One region of the Burkholderia plantarii genome, then DNA from elsewhere that is predicted to be linked to it. Evidence: riboswitches for the same ligand, from Rfam matches in the RefSeq annotation. Region 1 holds a riboswitch; each other region holds the start of a gene.
The links. A riboswitch is a leader RNA that binds a small molecule or an ion and turns the genes downstream of it on or off. The one in region 1 is predicted to bind thiamine pyrophosphate.
Positions count from the first base shown of each region.

Region 2: it holds a riboswitch for thiamine pyrophosphate, as region 1 does, so the genes downstream of both, bpln_RS01585 (FAD-dependent oxidoreductase) here and thiC (phosphomethylpyrimidine synthase ThiC) in region 1, are expected to answer to the same signal.
Region 3: it holds a riboswitch for thiamine pyrophosphate, as region 1 does, so the genes downstream of both, bpln_RS29655 (DMT family transporter) here and thiC (phosphomethylpyrimidine synthase ThiC) in region 1, are expected to answer to the same signal.

Region 1 is NZ_CP007212.1:1,209,968-1,215,003, forward strand. Features, by position in the region: gene bpln_RS05295 (hypothetical protein) at 1-171, opposite strand, end outside; gene bpln_RS05300 (glycine zipper 2TM domain-containing protein) at 405-617, opposite strand; gene thiC (phosphomethylpyrimidine synthase ThiC) at 827-2,758, opposite strand; TPP riboswitch at 2,833-2,949, opposite strand; gene bpln_RS05310 (EamA family transporter) at 3,461-4,408, shown strand; gene bpln_RS05315 (MFS transporter) at 4,532-5,036, opposite strand, start outside.
Region 2 is NZ_CP007212.1:366,527-371,562, reverse strand. Features, by position in the region: gene thiE (thiamine phosphate synthase) at 1-176, opposite strand, end outside; gene bpln_RS01595 (thiazole synthase) at 173-988, opposite strand; gene thiS (sulfur carrier protein ThiS) at 1,026-1,223, opposite strand; gene bpln_RS01585 (FAD-dependent oxidoreductase) at 1,253-2,431, opposite strand; TPP riboswitch at 2,720-2,855, opposite strand; gene bpln_RS01580 (ABC transporter ATP-binding protein/permease) at 3,217-4,980, shown strand.
Region 3 is NZ_CP007213.1:3,051,514-3,056,549, forward strand. Features, by position in the region: gene bpln_RS29645 (methyltransferase domain-containing protein) at 1-620, shown strand, start outside; gene bpln_RS29650 (TauD/TfdA family dioxygenase) at 658-1,824, shown strand; gene bpln_RS29655 (DMT family transporter) at 1,855-2,691, opposite strand; TPP riboswitch at 2,771-2,877, opposite strand; gene bpln_RS29660 (LysR family transcriptional regulator) at 3,028-3,906, opposite strand; gene bpln_RS29665 (TerC family protein) at 4,065-4,823, shown strand.

The sequences.
Region 1 (5,036 bases):
GACATAAGCCGGCGCCGGATAGGCCGCCACCGGCGGCGCGGCCGCGACAACCGGATCGGTCGGTACCGGCGTAGCCACATAGCCGCCGGCCGGGTAGTAGCCGTAGGGGTAATAGCAGCCGGCCAGCACAACGGTGGCAAGCGCGGCGGCGGCAAAGGTGCGGGTTTTCATGGCGGGACTCGATGCGGCGGCATCCTGTGTCGGTGGCGATACCGCCAGCTTAGGCGCGTCGGAGATGAAACGCTGTGTGAAACGGTAACGGCGCATTTCAACCGGCCGCGCGCGGCGATGGGCGCCGTGCCTTATCCAGTCGTTGCCAACCCGTCGACAAGCTTCAGTCGGGGTGGCATGACACTGCCCGCCCTCCCGGCTGAAGCTCGCGAACTGGCGCGAACGCCAGCGGCTTACTTGCCGACCTGATTGCCGATCAGGCCGCCCGCCGCGGCGCCGCCGAGCGTCGACAGCGCGCTGCCGCCGATCGCCGCGCCGGCCACACCGCCGACGCCGGCCCCGATCGCCGTATCGCGCTGGCGCGTGGTCATCGAATCACAAGCCGAAAGGCTCGCGATGGAGGCGATCAACAATGCACCTATGCCAACACGCCGGATCGAGTTCATGACGGGCTCCTCGCAAGAATGGAAAAGGCGCGGCGCCAAGGCCGCGCGACACCATCAATCTAGCCGAGGCCGCGATGCGCTGTTGTAAGGACTTGTTAAGCGTCTTTTCCCGCGTAATCAAATGTATCCGCGCGGGAATGCGCCTTGCGCCGCGACGCGGCGCAGCGGCTCGCGCGACGCCACGGCGGCGCCGGCCGCCGCGCGAACGCTCACTGGCGGTGGTAGATCTCGGCGCCGGTCTTGACGAACTCGACGGCCTTGACCTCCATGCCCTTCTTCAACGCCTCGGTTTCCGACACACCCTGCTTCGCCGCGAAGTCGCGCACGTCCTGCGTGATCTTCATCGAGCAGAAGTGCGGGCCGCACATCGAGCAGAAGTGCGCGACCTTGGCCGAATCCTTCGGCAGCGTCTCGTCGTGGAATTCGCGTGCCTTGTCGGGATCGAGGCCGATGTTGAACTGGTCTTCCCAGCGGAACTCGAAGCGCGCCTTCGAAAGCGCGTTGTCGCGCACCTGCGCGCCCGGGTGGCCCTTGGCCAGGTCGGCCGCGTGCGCCGCGAGCTTGTAGGTGATGATGCCTTCCTTGACGTCGTCCTTGTTCGGCAGCCCGAGGTGCTCCTTCGGCGTGACGTAGCAGAGCATCGCCGTGCCGAACCAGCCGATCATCGCCGCGCCGATGCCCGAGGTGATGTGGTCGTAGCCGGGCGCGATGTCGGTGGTGAGCGGCCCGAGCGTGTAGAACGGCGCCTCGTCGCACCATTCGAGCTGCAGGTCCATGTTCTCCTTGATCAGCTGCATCGGCACGTGGCCGGGGCCTTCGATCATCACCTGCACGTCGTGCTTCCAGGCGATCTGCGTGAGTTCGCCGAGCGTCTTCAGCTCGCCCAGCTGCGCCTCGTCGTTGGCGTCGTAGATCGAGCCGGGGCGCAGGCCGTCGCCGAGCGAGAAGCTCACGTCGTAGGCCTTCATGATTTCGCAGATGTCCTCGAAGTGCTCGTAGAGGAAGCTCTCCTTGTGATGCGCGAGGCACCACTTCGCCATGATCGAGCCGCCGCGCGAGACGATGCCCGTCATCCGGTTGGCCGTGAGCGGCACGTACTGCAGGCGCACGCCGGCGTGGATCGTGAAGTAGTCGACGCCTTGCTCGGCCTGCTCGATCAGCGTGTCGCGGAAGATTTCCCAGGTCAGGTCCTCGGCCTTGCCGTTGACCTTTTCCAGCGCCTGGTAGATCGGCACCGTGCCGATCGGCACCGGGCTGTTGCGGATGATCCACTCGCGCGTCTCGTGGATGTGCTTGCCGGTGGAGAGATCCATCACCGTGTCGCCGCCCCAGCGGATCGCCCAGGTCATCTTGTCGACCTCCTCGCCGATCGACGAGGTCACGGCCGAGTTGCCGATGTTCGCGTTGATCTTCACGAGGAAGTTGCGGCCGATGATCATCGGCTCCGACTCGGGGTGGTTGATGTTGGCCGGGATGATCGCGCGGCCGCGCGCCACTTCCTCGCGCACGAATTCGGGCGTGATCTCGGTGAGCGCCTGCGCGCCGAACGCGGCGGCGCCGAACGCCTGGCCGCGGTGCTGGCGGCCCATCATGGCGGCCAGCTTGGCGCCGTTCGGGCCGCTGTCGCGCAGGCTTTCGAGGTATTCGGCGCGGCGCTGGTTCTCGCGGATCGCGATGTATTCCATCTCCGGCGTGATGATGCCCTGGCGCGCGTAGTGCATCTGCGTGACGTTGCGCCCGCCCTGCGCGCGGCGCGGCTGGCGGTGCAGGCCCGGGAAGCGCAGCTCGGCGGTGGCCGCGTCGGCGGCGCGCTCGCGGCCGTACTCGCTCGTCAGGCCGGCCAGCGTTTCGGTGTCGCCGCGCGCCTCGATCCAGCGCTGGCGCAGCGCCGGCAGGCCCGAGCGGATGTCGATCTCGGCTTCCGGGTCCGTGTACGGGCCGGACGTGTCGTAGACGTAGATCGGCGGGTTCTTCTCGCCGCCGAAGCCGGTCGGCGTGTCCGACTGCGTGATCTCGCGCATCGGCACGCGGATGTCGGGCTGCGAGCCGGTCACGTAGACCTTGCGGGAATTCGGCAGCGGGGCGATCGCGGCGGCGTCGACGCGGGCGTCGGCGGACAGGAACTTCGGATTGGCATTCATGCAGTCATCTCCTGATGTGGGGCGCTAAGCAGGAGACGAGATGGGCGGCAGGCCGGCCGGAGGATGAGGCAAATGGTCGAGGCCTGTACGCTTCCCTGCGCTGGCATTATCCAGATCAGGTTCAAAGGGTATTTCTCACCCGCGAAGCGCCGTGTTTCGAATGGCGCCACGCAGGACCCCCGCGTTAGCTAGGGCGAACGATACACCCGGACGGCCGTGGTTTCAACCGGTGCCGATGCGCGGGCTTCCGGTGCCGGATCACGACGGTGCGTGCCGGCCGCGCGCCAAACCCGTGCCGGGCGCGCGTCGGATTCCGGCAAGCGGCCGTCGCGTCACGGCAGGCAGCGAGGCGCGGGTAGCCGTAGCAAGGCGCGGGCGTGGCATCGTGGTGTCGCGCCGATGCATCAGCGCCGTGCTTTTCCTGATTGACGGCGATTTTCGGCCGGAGCGTTCATGCATAATGCCTTCGATGCGTCGCGGCTCGCGGCGCTCCCGCGTTCGCTGGGTCAGTTCGACTTCTCCGGTTCCGTTCTCGACGACATGCCGTCCCGCCCGTTTTTCCCTGCCGCTCCGGCTTCATGCCGGCCGCGCGCGCTCGTCCCCTCGCTTGTTTCGCACCCCCCCGAATCGCATCGCGTTCCGCCGGCCGCCGGGCCTCGTGGCGGGGGTGACGCGCGCGGCGCCAGTCGGGCGGCCTGAGCGATGACACCGTTCGACCGCCTGCTCGCGGCCGCGAGCCGCCTGCGCCTGCGGGACCGGATTCGCCTGCCGCAAAGCCGCGGCGGTCGCATCGTGCTCGCGCTCGCGTTCATCTATTTCGTCTGGGGCTCGACCTATCTCGCGCTGCACGTCGCGCTGGAGACGTTCCCGCCGCTGCTGCTGTCAGGCATGCGCAACGGCTTTGCCGGCATCGGCCTGTTCGTGTTCGCGATGCGCCGCAAGCCGGCGCTGCCCTCGTTCGGCGAGATCCGCAACGCGGCGATCGTCGGCACCATGCTGGTGGCGGCCTCCTCGGGGCTGATCGCGCTCGGCATGCGCACCGTCAGCAGCGGCTCGGCGGCCGTGATGGTCGCCACCGTGCCGCTGTTCGCCACCGTGATCGCCGCGATCGCGGGGCGCCAGGTATCGAAGGGCGAGTGGACCGCGGTCGGGCTCGGCATGGTCGGCATCGTGATCCTCAACTCGGGCGGGCCGTCCACGCCCGGCTCGACGCTCGGCAGCATCACGGTGCTGTGCGGCGGGCTGTTCTGGGCCGGAGGCGTGCATCTGTCGAGCCGCCTGAAGCTGCCCTCGGACCTGTTCCTGTCCACCGCGCTGCAGATCGGCCTCGGCGGCATGGCCTCGACCGTGGCGGCGCTGTGCCTCGGCGAGCGCAGCGTCCATCCGGCGTTCCTGCCGATGGTGGCGTTCTTCTACCTGATGATCTTCGGCACGATGATCGCCTACGTCGCCTACGGCTACCTGATCCGCAACACCAGCCCGGTGCTCGCGAGCAGCTGCATGTACGTGAACCCGATCGTCGCGGTCGCGCTCGGGGCGCTGCTGCTCGGCGAGCCGGTCACGACCGCCACCGTGGTCGCGACGCTCGCGATCCTCGGCAGCGTCGGGCTCTCGTTCATCTGCGACCCGGCCCGCAAGGCCACGCGCTGACGCGCGCCGCCGGTCGCCCGCGCCTCGATCGGGGCACGCGGCGGCCGGGATGGGGCGGCGGCTGCCGGAATCAACGGTCGTTGGGTACGGCGCGCGGCCGGGTGCCGTCGAGGCACCGCGCGGTCAGTCGCGATGCCTTCCGCTGCGATGGTGGATCCATCCCGCGAGCGCCGCGAACAGCAGCCCGACCGCGCTGACGCCCGTCCAGCCCGCCGCGTGCCAGGCCGCCACGCCGGCCGACGAACCGATTGCCCCGCCGATGAAATAACAGACCATGTAGACCGTGTTGACGCGGCTGCGCGCCTCGGGCTTCAGCGCATAGATGCGCGACTGGTTCGAGATCTGCGCGGCCTGCACGCCCACGTCGAGCACGATCACGCCGAGCGCCAGCCCGATCAGGTGCGTGGCCGACACCGCGAAGATCACGAACGACAGCGCCACCAGCCCGATCGACAGCGAGATCACGGCGCGCGGCCCGCGCCGGTCGGCCGACTTGCCCGCATAGGGCGCCGCGAGCGCGCCCGCGGCGCCGACGATGCCGAACAACCCCGCCACCTGCGGCCCGAAGTGGAACGGCGTGCCGGCCAAGAGCAGCGTGAGCGCCGGCCAGAACGCGCTGAACGCGGCG
Region 2 (5,036 bases), 840 kb from region 1:
TCGCCGGCCGTCACCACCAGCAGGTCGCCCGGCTGCGCACGTTCGGGTACCGCAACACAGATTCGCATCGGCGCGCGGCGCGCGGGCCACTCGCCGAGCCGCGCGCGGATCCGCTCGGCGGCGCCCGCCAGCTCGTCCACTGGGGGCCAGAACAAATCACCGAAGCGCGTGGTCATTGCGCACCTCCGTCCTGGTGCCAGAACGGCATGCCGACCACCGGCGTGCTCGCGTGCGCGGTCTCGCGCGGGTCCATCGGCCCGGCCAGCCACGCGTCGCGGCCCGCCTCGACGGCCTGCGCGAACGCGCGCGCCATCGTCTCGGGATGGGTGGCCTGCGACACGGCCGTGTTTAGCAGCACGCCGTCGAAGCCCCACTCCATCACCTGGCACGCGTGCGACGGCACGCCGAGCCCGGCGTCGACGATCAGCGGCACGTCCGGCAGCCGCTCGCGCAGCACGCGCAGCGCGTAGGGGTTCATCACGCCCTTGCCGGTGCCGATCGGCGCGCCCCACGGCATCAGCGCCTCGCAGCCCGCGTCGAGCAGCCGCCGACCGATCACGAGATCCTCGGTGCAGTACGGCAGCACCTTGAAGCCGTCCTTGACGAGCAGCGTGGCCGCCTCGATCAGGCCGACCGGGTCGGGCTGCAGCGTGTAGTCGTCGCCGATCAGTTCGAGCTTGATCCAGTCCGTCTCGAATACCTCGCGCGCCATCTGGGCGGTGCTGACCGCCTCGGCGACGGTCTGGCAGCCGGCCGTGTTCGGCAGCAGCGGCACCTCGTGGCGCCGCAGCAGGTCGAAGAAGCCGGCCTCGGCGGTGCCGGCGTTCATCTGCCGGCGCAGCGCGACGGTGACCATGCCGGGCCGCGACGCGGCGATCGAATCGGACAGCGACTGCAGCGACGGATAGCGGGACGTGCCGAGCAGCACGCGGCTCTGCAGCGCGGTGCCGTACAGCGTCAGCGAATCGGTGGAGGAACGAAGCGTCATGGGGAAGTCCTGTGAAAGGTCTGCCGGGCAGCGGCGGTCAGCCGCCCGCGACGGGATGCACGACGTCGAGCCGGTCGCCGGCCGCGAGCGCGTGCTGCGCGTGCCGCGTGCGCGCGACGAACGCGCCGTTGACGGCGACCGCGAACGGCGGCCGGGCCTGGTAGGCGGCGAGCGCGTCGGCGACGGTCGCGCCGTCGGGAAGCGTCAGCGTCTGCTGGTTGATCTGGATGTCCATGATGTCGGTAGAGGATCGGTGCCGCGCGCTCATGCGCGCACGGGGTCGGGTTGGTACTGGAACAGCGCCGGCCAGCGCACCGCGCGGCGCCATGCGGCGAGCGCGTCGCGGCCCTCGCCCGACCCGCCCGCCTCGTCGCTGCCGGTGCCATTGGTGCCGAACTCGCCGCCGAACCACGCGTGAACGAATTCGACGGCGGCCTGCGCGACTTCCGGCGCGATCATGAAGCCGTGCCGGTACAGCCCGTTGACCGCCAGCGTCGCGCCGCCGTTCCAGACGATCGCGGGCCGATGGTCGGGCAGCGTCGGCCGACACTGGGAGCCGAGTTCGAGGATGCGCGCCTCGCCGAACGCCGGATGCACGGAGAACGCCGCGCTCAGCAGCTCGAGCGCCGAGCGCACGCTGACGGGCGAGCGATCCTCGCCTTCCACCTCGGTCGCGCCGATCACGTAGAGATCGTCCTGCTTCGGCGCGATGTAGAGCGGGTAACGCGGATGCAGCAGCCGCACCGGCCGCGCGAGCCCGATGCCGGGCGCATGGATCCGCGCGACCTCGCCGCGGATGCCGCGCAGCGCCGGCAGCACCGCTTTCGCGCCGAGCCCGCGGCAGTCGATGGTGAGCCGCGCGCGCGGCTCGGGCGCCGTCTCGACGGCCGTGTTCCAGTGCGTATCGACGCCGCGCGCGGCGAGCCCCGCGGCCAGCGCGGCGAGCGTCTGGCGATTGTCGAGCTGGCCTTCGCGCGGCAGCAGCAGGCCGCGCGCGAAGCGTCCGGCCAGCGCCGGCTCGGCCGCGTCGACCTGCTCGCCCGCCAGCGCGAGGAAACCGCCGTCGACGAGCGGTGCCGGCGCGTTGGCGCGCACGCGGCGCTCGAACAGCGGCGCCTCGGCGCGATCGGCGTGGTGCCAGACGACCAGCGTGCCGTTGCGCTGGAAAAACACCGGCTCGGGCAGTTCGGCGAGCCACGCCGGCCAGCGTTCGAGCGAGGCGGCGCCGAGTTCGGTGATCAGCAGCTCGGCGCTGGCCGCCTCGGCAAGCGGCGCGAGCATCGCCGCCGCGACCCAGGCGGCCGCGCCGGAGCCGGCCGCGTCGCCGCGCTCGTGCAGCGTCACGCCCAAGCCCGCGCCCGCGAGCCGCCACGCGATCAGCCGGCCGACGAGGCCGCCGCCCAGCACGGCGACGTCGGGACGGGTGCCGGTCGTGCCGCTCATCGCGCGGCCTTCCCGGCGAGGCGTGCCGCCGCGCGGACGAACGCGCGCGGCGCCGGGGTCCGGCCACACGGAGCGAAACCGGCGTGACAAGCGCAACCCGAGGGACGAACGAACCGGGGTACGAAACTAAGCGGTGGGACGTGAATAACGGGCATGGGCTCCTTCCGTAACGCGCGACTGCGCAATCGAACGGACGAAACCGGCGGCGGGGAGCCGACCCGGAAGCCAACGCCATGCGCCCCGTTCCAATGCGAACGACGGCGGCCGAACGACAACGGCGGGCGCGACCCGGTGGAATCGAAAACTTCCCGCGCCGGTATTACCCGGATCGGGTGCGAAGGGACTCTCTCAGCCTTGCCGCCGCGCATCCCGATGCATCGTTCACCGGACGCCGACAGGCAGCAAAGCACCCCTGTTTCGTCTGGCGGCCATTAGACCACAGAAGCGGAAACGGTCGCAAACCGCGGCGCAGCATGGCTTGTGCGGGATCGCGCCGGATCGGGAAGCGGCCCGATAGCGGCCCGCGCCGGCCACGCGGCGCGCCCCGTCTTTCCGCCTCCTGCGCGAGCCGGCGCGACGCTGGCACAATGCTGGCGTTGCGCCCGTCCATGGCGGCCCCGCGCGGAACGTGCCAGTCCGTTAAGTGCCGTTTAAGCGAGGTGCGACACAATCCGCCGGGCATCGCCATATGGCACGATTTCAGGCGCGCCGCCGCGTCCATCGGTTGGCATCGCGCGGCGCTTCGACCTTCGCGGCCCTGCGCCGCCTCACCCAGCAGGAAGTTCATGACCGCAACGTCCCCCGTCGCCCGCGCCGCGAACGACGCCTCGCCCGACGACATCCGCGTTTCCGCCTGGAGCCTCATCAAGCCGTACTGGGTGTCCTCGGAATGGAAGATCGCCTGGAGCCTGCTGCTCTCGATCATCGCGATGAACCTCGCGAACGTCTGGATCAGCGTGAGGATCAACGCCTGGTACGCGGACTTCAACAACGCGCTGCAGCAGAAGAACGCCGCGCAGTTCCCGCACCTGCTGCTGATTTTCAGCGGCCTCGCGTTCGCCTCGATCATCCTGTTCGTCTACAGCCGTTACCTGCGCCAGCTGCTCGGCTTCCGCTGGCGCCAGTGGGTCACCAACAGCGCGCTCGATGAATGGTTCGGCGATCGCGCGTTCTACCGGATCGAGCGCGACCGCCTCGCCGACAACCCGGACCAGCGGATCACCAACGACCTCAACTCGCTGGCCACCACCACGCTCGCGCTGTCGCTGGACCTGCTGTCCACCGTGGTCACGCTGTTCTCGTTCATCACGATCCTCTGGGGCCTGGCGGGCGCGCTGTCGATCCCGCTCGGCGGCAGCACGATCCAGATTCCCGGCTACATGGTGTGGGCCGCCGCGCTCTACGCGCTGATCGGTTCGTTCGTGATGCACAAGGCCGGGCACCCGCTGGTGTCGATCAACTATCAGCAGGAGCGCGTCGAGGCCGATTTCCGTTTCGGCCTGATCCGGATTCGCGAGAACGCCGAGCAGATCGCGTTCTACGACGGCATGGCCCTCGAGAAGCAGGGCGCGCAGGACCTGTTCCAGCGGATTCGCGACAACTGGTGGCGGCTGATGGCCTACACGCGGCGCCTGAACTTCGTGCTGAACTTCTACAGCCAGCTGGCGATCATCTTCCCGCTCGTGGTGGCCGCGCCGCGCTACTTCGCCGGCGCGTTCTCGTTCGGCGTGCTGATGCAGATCACCAACGCGTTCAGCACCGTCAGCGATTCGTTCTCGTGGTTCATCAACAGTTACGGCACGCTCGTGGAATGGCGCGCGACCATCAACCGTCTGCGCGAATTCATGCGCGTCACGCGCAGTTCGCACCTGAAGGAAACGCTGTCGCCCGCCACCGAGCATGGCGGCATCAATCTGCACTACGTCGATGCGCCGTCGCTGACCACCAGCGGCCTGCGCCTCGCGCTGCCCAACGGCGCGCCGCTCTCGACGATCGCCGACGTGACCATCGAGCCGGGCTCGCGCTGGCTGGTGCGCGGGCCGTCCGGCGCCGGCAAGAGCACGCTGATGCGCGCGCTGGCGGGCCTCTGGCCGTTCGGCAACGGCGCGATCGACGCGCCGGTGGGCGCGCGCATGATGTTCGTGCCGCAGCAGAGCTACCTGCCGATCGGCACGCTGAAGGCCGCGCTCACCTATCCGTCGCCGGCCACGCGCTTCGATGACGAGACCTGTCGCGCGGCGCTGCGCGACTGCGGCCTGGCCGACTACGCGACGCGCCTCGAGGAGTCCGAGCACTGGACGCGCGTGCTCTCGCCGGGCGAACAGCAGCGCCTGGCGGGCGCGCGCGTGCTGCTGCACAAGCCCGACTACCTGTTCCTCGACGAGGCCACCAGCGCGCTCGACGCCGACAACGAGGCGAACCTCTACAGCCTGATGGCCGCGCGCCTGCCGGGCGCGGCCATCGTCAGCATCGCGCACCGCGAATCGCTCGCGGCGTTCCACGACCACACGCTGGACGTGCAGCGCGAGGCGGCGCCGCTCGCGGCCTGAGGCGGCGGCACTGACCGGCCCCACCAGCAAAAAGAGCACGCCAGGGCGTGCTCTTT
Region 3 (5,036 bases), on a different replicon from region 1:
TGCTCGACATCGGTTCGGGGCTCGGCGGCGCGGCGTTCTATCTGTCGGATCGCTACGACGTGGAAGTGGTCGGCCTCGATACCGCGCCGCGCATGACGGAACTGTCGGTGATCCGGCAGACCACGCGCGATCCGCACCGGCGCGTGCTTTTCGTCAACGGCGACGTCCACGACGCGCAACTCGACGCGGGCGGCTTCGACCTGATCTATTCGCGCGACGTGCTGATGTACGAGCACGCCAAACCCGCGCTGTTCGCGCGCTGCCACGCGCTGCTCAAGCCGGGCGGCCGGCTGTTCGTCACGGACTTCTGCCGGCACCGCAGCTCGGCCGAGTTCGACGACTACATGGCCGCGTCGGGTTACGACCTGAAATCGATCGACGACTACGCGCGCATCATCGCCGGGGCCGGCTTCGCCCACGTCGAGCAGAGCGACCTGAGCGCGCTCGCCGAGGCCCAGCTCACGGCCGACCTGCGCCGCTATCGCGCGCGGCAGGCCTCGGGCGATCCGGCGATCGGGGACGCCGACGCCGAGCACATCGTCGAGCGCTGGCAGCGCAAGATCCGCTTCATGAAGGCCGGCTGGCTGACACAGGGCCTGTTCGTCGCCGCCAGGGCGTGAGCGTCGTCGCTTGGTAGTCCTACCGGAGATCCGTCACATGCTGACCTCGCATCACGAGCATCTGGAAATCGCCTGGCCCGACGGCCGCGCGAGCCGCTATCACTGGGTCTGGCTGCGCCAGGCCTGCCAATGCGACGGCTGCTTCAACCGCCATTGCCGCCAGCGGCACTTCGATCCCGGCGCGGTGCCGGCCGACCTCCGGCCGGCCGCCGTCAGCGCCGACGACGCGGGCCTGCGCATCGTCTGGCCGGACGGCCATCCGAGCCACTACGGCTTCGACTGGCTGCGCGGCGAGGACTACGACCAGCCGGGCCGCGCCGCGCCGGCCGAGGCGCGCCCCGCCTGGCGCCACTGGCCCGACGGCGCCCCGCCGGCGCTGCGCTTCGATCTCGCCGCGACGCTCCGCGACGACGCGCTGCTGCATCAGGCGCTGCGGCACCTGTTCGAATACGGGCTGGTGGTGCTGAAGGCCGAGCCGTCGCGCACCGTGGAGTTCGGCGCGGTGTATCGGCAGCTGGCGGGGTTTCTCGATCGCTCGTATTTCGGGGAGTTCTTCGATCTGGAGGTGAAGGCCGACGAGGAAACCGACAGCGTGTCGTTCAGCACCAGGGCGCTGCCGCTGCACACCGACATCCCGTACTGCTCGCCGCCGCCCGACTACCAGTTCCTCTACGGCCTCGACGTCAGTTCGCAATGCGCGCGCGACGGCATCGGCAGCACGCGTTTCGTGGACGGCTTCACGGTGGCCTGCGAGCTGCGCGACGCCGAGCCCGAGGCGTTCGCGCTGCTGGCCCGCACGCCGGTGCTCTATCGCGCCGAGTATCCGCAGGCGCGCAAGCGCTACGAGCATCGCACGCCGATCGTGCGGCTCGCGCCGGACGGCTCGATCGAACGCCTGATCAACAACCCGACGAAGATGTTCTTCGAGGGCATCGGCTTCGACGACATGCTGCCGCTGTTCCGGGCCTACCAGTCGCTCAAGTCGCGGCTCGTGGCCACCGGACGCTCGTATCTGCATGCGTGGTCGCAGGGCGACATGGTGGTCTGGGACAATCGCCGGATCTTCCACGGACGCGGCGATTTCGGTGCGTCGGGCTTCACGCGCACGCTGCGCGGCGGGTATTTTCGCGAAGGCGAACTGCAGGCGCGCGCACGCTTCCTGGCCTCGCGCGCGGTCGGCCGGCGCGCCGTGGCCCACGCGTGAACGCACGGCGCCGGGCCTGCCGGGCATGCCTCAAGCGTGATACGTGAGGCACCCGGCGCCGACCACGACCGCCGCGGCGGCCGCGATCCGCTGCCCGGTCGGGCGCTCGCCCAGGCAGGCCCAGCCGATGATCAGCGAAAACACGATGCTGGTCTCGCGCAGCGCCGATACCGGCCCGATCGGCCCGAGCGAGAGCGCCGCGACCGTGGCCGTGTAGCCGATCATCGAGATCACGCCGCCCGCCGCCGCCTTCGCGGTCTCGCGCCACGCGTGGCCCGTGCCGAGCCGGCGCCCGTGCAGCGCGAACGCGGCCGGCATCAGCACGCCGTAGACCACGAAGATCCAGACCGCGTAGGCGCGCGGGTCGCCGGCCAGCCTCGCGCCCACGCCGTCGGTGGTGACGTAGCCGGCGATGAACAGGCTGGTGGTGAGCGCGGCCAGCAGCGGCCGCCGGGCGATCCGGCGGCGCCCCAGCACCAGGCTCGCGATGCCGCCGGAGATCAGCAGCACGCCGGCCAGCGACCCCGCGTCGAGCCGCTGACCGGCCCACCAATAGCCGCCGAGCGCGACCAGCAGCGGCACCGTGCCCCGCACCACCGGATACACCTGCCCGAGTTCGGCGCCCTGGTACGCATGCGCCAGGAACACGCTGTAGCCCACCTGCAGCAGCGCCGAGAGCCCGAGGCAGGGCCAGCTCGCGCGCGCCGGCAGGGGCAGCCACGGCGCGCAGGCGAGCGCCGCCGCGGTGGTCGCGAAGCTCATGACGGTGAGGGTCCAGAGGCGATCGACGCCGCTGCGCAGCACGGCGTTCCAGGTCGCATGCAGGATCGCGGCGAACAGCACCAGCGCGATGACGGGCGGCGTCATCGGCGCGAACGGCGAACGCGCGGGCGGAACGGCACTGGCGAGGCGGCCGGCGCAAACGCGGCCGCGATGAAGGGAATCGACACGTGGGTGACCTCATTCCTACGCCGGCATTATCCGGATCAGGTTTCGGGGTCGTTCCGCGAGCAGAACCTCTCAGCCGGCGCGCCGGCTCCCCCTGATGGCCGCCTCATTATGGGGACGAAACTGCGGGCCGGCAAGCACGCGAGCGCAGGTTCGGACGGCTCGCCAGGCCCTCGAAACGAGGAGGTCGCGAGTCGCGAAACAAAGCCGGAAACCGTGCAGCGAAACGTGCCGGGAAACCGTGCATTCAACCGTTCATGCCGACGCGCGGCGGAGCTTTTCGGCCAGCGGATGATGCTCGCCGCGCCGCGAGCGGATCGCGTAGATCTCGTCGACCACGCCCGGCGCGCGCCCGAGCCGGCGCAGGCCACGCAGCAGCGCCGCGTCGCCGGCGCCCGCCTCGGCCAGCGGGAACACGCCGAGCCCGCGCGCGCCGAACACGGCCATCAGCGCGCTGTCCTCGAATTCGCCGACGATCCTCGGCCGCACGCCGAGCGCCTCGAAGCCGCGCTCGAGCTGCGCGCGCAGCGGCGACTGCGCGGTGGGCAGCAGCACCGGCAGCGTCGCGAGATTGCCGGGAAAGCGCTCGCGCGCCGCCGCGCTGACGATCGAGGCCGGCCCGTACCAGTCCACCGCCGAGGCCGCCAGCCGCTCGCTCGTCAGCCGCAGCGTCGGATGCGGCGGCGCCGGCTGGCTCGCCAGCACGAGGTCGAGCCGGTGCAGCGCCAGCTCCGCGAGCAGCGCGTCGAGTTCGCCCTCATGGCAGAGCAGCCGCAGCGACGGCGTGTCGAGCGCCGGCGCGAGCACCGCGTGCGCGGCCAGCTTCGACACGCCGTCGGTCAGGCCGATCGCGAACCGCGCCAGCTCGCCGCCGGCCGCCGCGCGCACGTCGTCGGCGATCCGCGCGCCGATCCGGAACATCTCGTCGGCGCGCGCGAACGCGGCCTGGCCCGCCTCGGTCATCGTCACGCCGCGTCCGGCCGGCTTCAGCAGCGCGTGGCCGAGCGACCGCTCGAGCTCGCGCACCTGCGCGCTGATGGTCTGCACGGCCATCCCGAGCCGCCCGGCCGCGCGCGCGAAGCCGCCCTCCTGCACGACCACCCAGTAGTAGTACAAATGACGGAAATTCAGCATGATGGACCCGGCATCGACGCGAGACGGCATGAAGGACGAAATGAAATATTCGGAAAAACCGAAGCATCATTCAGCTTGAAGCTGGTTTTTCCGAAGTTGAAGATCGCCGATCATAACAAGCCCGATCATCTTCCACTGGATTCCGGAACCCGCCCGCCATGGACCACCTGCTGACACTCGCCGCCGATCCGGCCGTCTGGGCCGCCCTCGTCACGCTGGTCACGATGGAAATCGTGCTCGGCATCGACAACCTGATCTTCATCTCGATCCTCAGCAACAAGCTGCCCGAGGCGCAGCGCGCGCGCACCCAGCGCATCGGCATCGGGCTCGCGCTGGTGATGCGGCTCGCGCTGCTCGGCACCGTGGCCTGGATCGCGCGCCTCACGCAGCCGGCCTTCACGCTGTTCGATCACGCGTTCTCGTGGCGCGACATGATCCTGCTCGCGGGCGGCCTGTTCCTGGTCTGGAAGGCGACCCGCGAGATCCATCACCACGTCGCGCCGGGCGGCGGCGAGCCCGGCGCCGGCGGCGCGGGCGCCGCCCTGCTCACGCCGCTCGCGGCGATCGGGCAGATCCTGGTGCTCGACCTGGTGTTCTCGATCGACAGCATCGTGACCGCGATCGGCATGACCGAGCACGTCGCGATCATGTTCGTGGCGGTGATCGCCGCCGTCACCGTGATGATGTTCGCGGCCGGCCCGCTGTCGCGCTTCATCGACCGCAACCCGACGATCGTGATGCTCGCGCTGAGCTTCCTCGTCGTGATCGGCATGACGCTGATCGCCGAGGGCTTCGGCAGCCACGTGCCGAAGGGCTACATCTACGCGGCGATGGCCTTCTCGGCGTTCGTCGAGGGCATGAACATGCTGTCGCGGCGCGCGAAGGCGAAGCGCTCGCCGGGCGGCGGCGGGCATTGAGCGACGCGTGACGGTGCGGTGGTTGGGCTCGGCGCCGTGCCGGCCGGGCCGCCGCCGGGCGCGGGACGATCGCGGCTACGACGGCGTGCAGCGGACCCCACGGTTTCCGATGACGAAGAAGCCGACGTGACGTGACGTGACGCGGCGGGTGCGGGTGCGGGTGCGGGTGCGGGTGCGGGGCGGGTGCGGGGCGGGTGCGGGTGCGGGGCGGGT